One region of the Algihabitans albus genome, then DNA from elsewhere that is predicted to be linked to it. Evidence: predicted binding sites of a transcription regulator. Region 1 holds the regulator's gene; the other holds the start of a gene.
The links. Region 1 encodes PhoB, which activates phosphate uptake and scavenging genes when phosphate is short. Its sites were predicted from a motif close to TNTCATAAAACTGTCA; they were not measured.
Positions count from the first base shown of each region.

Region 2: DBZ32_RS15425 (PhoX family protein) is a predicted target of PhoB. The motif match lies at 1,873-1,888, and genes of this name have one in related genera.

Region 1 covers NZ_QXNY01000004.1:425,618-429,029, forward strand. The annotation lists gene pstB (phosphate ABC transporter ATP-binding protein PstB) at 1-568, shown strand, start outside; gene phoU (phosphate signaling complex protein PhoU) at 609-1,343, shown strand; gene phoB (phosphate regulon transcriptional regulator PhoB) at 1,414-2,109, shown strand; gene DBZ32_RS12100 (HIT domain-containing protein) at 2,269-2,652, shown strand; gene nth (endonuclease III) at 2,693-3,373, opposite strand.
Region 2 covers NZ_QXNY01000005.1:290,536-293,947, reverse strand. The annotation lists gene DBZ32_RS15435 (molybdopterin-dependent oxidoreductase) at 1-1,440, shown strand, start outside; gene DBZ32_RS22855 (rubredoxin) at 1,443-1,724, shown strand; gene DBZ32_RS15425 (PhoX family protein) at 2,008-3,412, shown strand, end outside.

The DNA.
Region 1 (3,412 bases):
CAGCATCGAGATGGATGGCGAGGACGTTTACGACCCGAAGCTGGATGTCGTGCAGCTTCGGGCCCGGGTCGGCATGGTGTTCCAGAAGCCGAACCCCTTCCCCAAATCGATCTACGACAACATCGCCTACGGCCCGCGCATTCACGGGATCGGCAGTTCGAAGTCGGAAATGGACGAGATCGTTCAGGGCAGCCTCCAGCGGGCCGGCCTTTGGGAAGAGGTGAAGGACCGCATGGATACGCCGGGTACCGGCTTGTCAGGCGGCCAGCAGCAGCGCCTCTGCATCGCACGCGCGATCGCCGTCAATCCGGAAGTCATCCTGATGGATGAGCCCTGCTCGGCGCTCGATCCGATCGCCACGGCCAAGATCGAAGAACTGATCGACGAGTTGCGGCAGAACTTCACCATCGTGATCGTGACCCACTCGATGCAACAGGCGGCGCGCGTCAGCCAGCGCACGGCTTTCTTCCACCTTGGGATTCTGGTCGAAACCGACGAGACCGAGCAGATTTTCACCAACCCCAAGGATCAGCGTACACAGGATTACATTACCGGGCGCTTCGGTTGATCGCTCGGGCTCGGCGCAAGCGGCGCCGGGACGGAAAGGAATGACAGTGCCAGATACCTCCGCCGAACATACGGTGCGCGCCTTCGACAAGGAGTTGACGCGGCTCAGCCAATCGATCATCCGCATGGGCGGCCTCGCGGAAAGCCAACTGGCGTCTGCGGTCGAGGCCTTGAGCCGCCGCAACAGCGAGATGGCGGCCCAGGTCGTTCAGGACGATGTGCAGATCGATGTTCTGGAGCAGGAGATCGACGAACAGGCAGTGCAGCTCTTGGCGCTGCGCCAGCCGATGGCCCAGGACCTGCGTGAGGTGATCGCAGCCCTGAAGATCTCGGCCGACTTGGAGCGGATCGGCGACTACGCCGCCAATGTCGCCAAGCGATCCATGGCGCTCAACCAGGTGCCGATGACAGAGCCGGCGCACACCTTGCCGCGCATGGCTCAGCTCGTGTTGGCCAACATCAAGCGAGTTCTCGATGCCTACGTCGAGCGCGACCCGGCCAAGGCAATCGACGTTTGGGAAGGCGATGCCGAGGTCGACGAGATGTATACCTCGCTGTTCCGCGAAACCCTCACCTACATGATGGAAGATCCGCGGAACATCACGCCCTGTACGCATCTGCTCTTTATCGCCAAGAACGTCGAACGCATGGGCGACCATGCGACCAACATCGCCGAAGTCATTCACTTCCTGGTCACCGGGAACAAGATCGTTGGCGGTCGCCCCAAGGGCGACACCAGCAGTTACGCGGTGCTGTCGCCACCAACGGAGGTGTGAGCACCTGAGCGGGCGTTCAGGAGAAGAGGTGCCGTCACTGGCACCGCAGTTTCGGGGGATCCCTGCCGTTATGAAGCCGTTGATATTGCTTGTTGAAGACGAGGCGGCTCTGGTCACGCTGCTGCGCTACAATCTGGAACGCGAGGGCTTCCGCCTAGCCGATGCGCGGGATGGCGAAGAGGCCCTGGTTCTCGCCAAGGAAGAGCGGCCGGACCTCGTCCTGCTCGACTGGATGCTACCTTTGATGAGCGGCCTGGAAGTCTGCCGGCAGCTCCGGCGTGCGCCGGAAACCCGCGACGTCCCGATCATCATCCTGACGGCGCGCGGCGAGGAGGCCGACAAGGTCCGAGGACTCGACAGCGGCGCCGACGATTACATCACCAAGCCCTTCTCCCCGGCCGAATTGGTGGCCCGCATGCGTGCCGTCCTGCGACGTGCGCAGCCGGCACTGGCCAACGAGACGCTGCAGTTCGACGATCTGGAGATGGACCTTGCGGCCCATCGGGTTCGCCGCGGCCCACGCGACGTTCATCTCGGTCCGACCGAGTTTCGCCTCCTGCGCTACCTCATGCAGCATCCGGGCCGGGTGTTCAGCCGGGAGCAGTTGCTCGACGCCGTCTGGGGGCGTGACGTCTACGTCGAGCCGCGGACGGTCGATGTGCACATTCGCCGGCTGCGGAAAGCGCTCAACATCGATGACGAAGCGGACCTGATTCGGACCGTCCGCTCCGCCGGCTATGCCTTGGATCGCGCACAAGCAGCCTGACCGAAGGCGGTGAAGGCTCGGTGGACCCGCGTCTGCCCGCTCCGGCGCCGAGATCCGAACCCAAAACCCCGCAGCTTCCTGTTGACAGCCGCGCCGGTCTTGTTGCGGTTCTGCGCGGCAAGCTATTAAAGCGCTGACTGAAAAGATGAGGAAACGCAGGTGACCCACGCGACCTACGACGACAGCAACGTCTTCGCCAAGATCATCCTCGGTGAAATTCCTTGCGACAAGGTGGCCGAAAGCCCCCACAGTCTGGCATTCCGAGACATCGAACCGCAGACGCCGACTCATGTCCTGGTGATCCCGAAGGGAGCCTACGTTTCGTCCGACGACTTCGCGTCACAGGCAAGCGACGCGGAAATCGGGGATTTCTTTCGCCTGCTCGGCCAGGTCGCCCGCGATCTGGGAGCAGCGGAGGCCGGCTACCGCATCGTCGCCAATCACGGCGAGGATGCCCACCAAGAGGTTCCGCACTTTCACATGCACCTCTTCGCCGGAACCGACCTCGGCCGCATGATCAAGCCGATCCACAAACAAACCTGACGTTTCCGTTAGGCTGGCCGCAGGACCTTGGCGTTTCTGATCAGGCCGCCGGTTTGCGCCGCTTGGCCGGCTTCGCGGCCGTCATGGCCACCGTTGTCTTGGCCTTGTAGGCGCAGAGATCGCTGACCGGGCAAGCCGGACAGTCCGGTTTGCGGGCCTTGCAGACGTAGCGGCCATGCAGGATGAGCCAATGGTGAGCGTGCTGCCTCCGGTTTGACGGCACCACCTTCTCAAGTTTCTGCTCGACCGCATCGACGGTCTTTCCCGGTGCCATCCCGGTCCGGTTCGACACCCTGAAAATATGGGTGTCGACGGCAATGGTGTCCTGTCCGAAGGCCATGTTCAGCACCACGTTGGCGGTTTTGCGGCCGACGCCGGGTAGCTTGACCAGGGCTTCGCGGTTCTGCGGCACCTGGCTGTCGTGCTCGTTCAAGAGCTGCCGCGACAGGGCGATGACGTTCTTGGCCTTGGAGTTGAACAGACCGATGGTCTTGATGTGATCCTTCAGACGCGCCTCGCCGAGGGCCAGCATCTTTTCCGGCGTGTCGGCGACCTGAAACAGCTGGCGTGTCGCCTTGTTGACGCCGACGTCGGTGGCTTGCGCCGACAGCACCACCGCAACCAGCAGGGTGTAGGCGTTGACGTATTCCAGCTCACCCTTCGGCTCCGGCAGGGCGGTGGCCAGGCGGTCGAAGAACTCGGCGATATCGGCTTTCTTCATGTCAGGCTTTCATCTTGTCGGCTTTCCCCGAAGACAGGC
Region 2 (3,412 bases), on a different contig from region 1:
GATGCCGACTGGGCCGCCGCGGTCACGGAGGTCCCGGCCGACTGGATCCGCAATCTCGCCCGCAAGATGGCGGCGCAGCGCACCATGATCATGACCGCCTGGTCCTTGCAGCGGGCGCGTTTCGGGGAGCAGCCCTGGTGGGGCACGGTCTTGCTGTCCGCGCTGCTCGGTCAGATCGGATTGCCGGGCGGCGGCTTCGGCTTCAGCTATACCTCGATCAACGGCTACGCCTTCCCGCCGAACAACGTCAGCGTTCCGGGTTTCTCGCGCGGCCGCAATCCGGTCAAACTCCGCATCCCGGTGGCACGCATCGCCGACATGCTGTTGCAGCCCGGCGAGGACTTCGAGTTCAACGGCCGGCAGATGACCTACCCGGACATCCGCATGATCCACTGGGCCGGCGGCAATCCCTTCCACCATCACCAGGATCTCAACCGTCTGACCCGCGCCTGGGCCAAGCCGGAAACGGTGATCGTGCAGGACCCCTGGTGGACGCCAACCGCAAGACGTGCCGATCTGGTCCTGCCGGCCACCACGACGATGGAACGCAACGACATCGGCGCCAGTCCGCGCGATCGCTACATCTTCGCAATGCCGCAACTCGTCTCGCCGGTCGGCCAGGCACGCAACGACTTCGACATCTATGCCGACCTGGCCGAGCGCTTGGGCTATCGCGCGGACTTTACCGAGGACCGCGACGAGATGGGCTGGTTGCGCCATCTCTACGACACGGCCCGCGAGCGGGCCGTCGCGGAGGGGCTGGTGCTCCCGGACTTCGCGACCTTCTGGGAAGACGGCTTGGTCGTGATGCCGCGCCCTGTGGATGACTATATCTATCTGGCCGACTTTCGCGCCGATCCCGAGGCCAACGCCCTGCGCACGCCGAGCGGGCGTATCGAGCTTTTCTCCGAGAAGATCGCCGCGATGGGCTACGACGACTGCCCCGGCCAGGCAACCTGGCTCGAGCCCGAGGAGTGGCTGGGCGCCGCCGGCGAAGAGAGTCCGCTTCACCTAATCTCCAGCCATCCGCAACACCGCCTCCACAGCCAGATGGACAACGGTCCCCTGGCGCGCGCCAGCAAGATCCAAGGGCGTGAGCCGCTCTGGCTGCACCCCGAAGACGCGGCGGCGCGCGGCCTGGAAACCGGAGACGTCGCCCGTCTGTTCAATGCCCGGGGGGCCTGCCAGGTCGGCGTGATCGTCAGCGACCGCGTCAGACCGGGCGTCGCGATGATCCATGAAGGCGCCTGGATCGATCCACTGGAGCCGGGCGTGCCGGGCTCCCTCGACAAGCACGGCAATCCGAATCTGGTGACACGGGACATCGGCAGTTCCCGCCTGAGCCAGGCCTGTGCGGCGCAGAGCGCACTGGTGCAGATCGAGAAGACCGAAGGCCCGCTTCCGGATATCACCGCCTACGATCCCCCCGAGGTTGCCTGACCATGAAAGACGACGAGCCCGAGCACCGCTTCGTGACGCGCCGTGAGGCGCTGCGCGCCCTGCTGATCGCCAGCGCATCCCTACCGATCCTGGCCGTACGTGGCCCGAGTGTCGCGCTGGCAGCGAACCTGAGGCGCTACCGCTGCCCGGAAACGGAGTGCGGCTACCTCTACGATCCGGAGCTCGGTGTACCGGAACACGACGTTCCGCCGGGTGTGGACTTCGCGGACCTGCCGGACGATTGGGAATGTCCCGAGTGCGGGACGCCGAAATACCTCTGGTAGTGACCGGCCAGGTCCCAAGGGAATCCAGCCGAAAGGTCGCAACGACGCTCTGACCGAGCGAAACCCGCAGGCCTCAAAGGACAATCGGGGCCGACCGCGCTTCCCAGGTGGATAATTACGCACAAGTGACGGCGGAACTTCATGGAGTCGTAACAGAACCGTCAAGACTGCCGCGTACCTCTCCTCTCAAGGTCGAGCCTTCGAACGCTCGGCCGCCCCTCGTGTTTCAAACAACGAGCGCCGCGGTGGCCGCCGCGCGCGCGCTGCCGGGAGAGGTCATTCCATGAAGAACACCGACCGATCGCATTATTCCTGTCGCGCGGAGGCTTACGAGGCCTCCGAGGACACCCCCTCCAACCGCTCCGAGGCACCGACCATCGGCGATGTCATCAATCGCCGCTTCGGCCGCCGCGATGTCCTGAGGGGCGCCCTGGGCGTCGCCGCCATCGGCGCGATCGCCGGCAGCGGACTGGCCGCTTTGGGCGGCAAGAAGGCACTGGCCGCTTCCGCCTCCTTCAACTTCAGCGAAATCTCGCACGGCGTCGACGAAACGCATCACGTAGCGCCCGGCTACAGTGCCGATGTGCTGATCCGCTGGGGCGACCCGGTTCTGGCCGATGCGCCCGAGTTCGACCCGATGAACCAGACCGCCGCCGCTCAGGCGAAGCAGTTCGGTTACAACAACGACTACGTCGGATACATCGGCTTGCCCTTCGGCTCGGACAACGCCGAGCGCGGTCTGCTTTGCGTGAACCACGAGTACACCAACGAAGAAGTTATGTTCCCCGGCGTCGGCAAGCAGGACGGCGATGCCGAGTTCGCCGCCATGACCAAGGATCTGGTCGAGGTCGAAATGGCCGCGCACGGCGGTTCCATTCTCGAAATCGAGAAGGTCGACGGCGCCTGGAGCGTGGTTTCGGGCAGCGAGTACGCCCGCCGCATCACCGCGCTCGAGACCGAGATGGAGCTCACCGGCCCCGCCGCGGGTCACGATCTGATGAAGACCTCCGCCGACTCCGGCGGCACGAAGGTCATCGGCACGATCAACAACTGCGCTGGCGGTATCACGCCCTGGGGCACCTACCTGATGGCCGAGGAGAACTTCCACGGCTACTTCTGGGGCGATGTCGAGGGGCATCCGCAGCAGGCCGCGTTGGAGCGTTACGGCGTGCCCGGCGCCTGGTATGCCTGGGGCCAGTTCCACGACCGCTTCGACATCGGCAAGGAGCCGAATGAGAGCCACCGCTTCGGCTGGATCGTCGAGGTCGATCCCCTGGACCCGACCTCGACCCCGAAGAAGCGCACCGCGCTCGGCCGCTTCAAGCACGAGGGCGGCGAGTCGATCGTCAACGGCGACGGCCGCGTCGTGGTCTACATGGGCGACGACCAGCGCTTCGACTATCTCTATAAGTTCGTCAGTGCGGGCACCTACAACCCCGACGACCGGGCCGCCAACATGGACCTGCTCGACGAGGGCACGCTCTACGTGGCCCGCTTCGATGCGGAAGGTACCGTCGCCTGGCTGCCGCTGACGCAGGGCGAAGGTCCGCTGACGGCCGCCAACGGCTTCCCCGACCAGGCCACCGTGGTGGTCAATGCCCGGCTGGCCGCCGATGCCCTGGGCGCCACGCCGATGGACCGGCCCGAGGATGTCGAGGCCAACCCGGCGACCGATAAGATCTACGTCA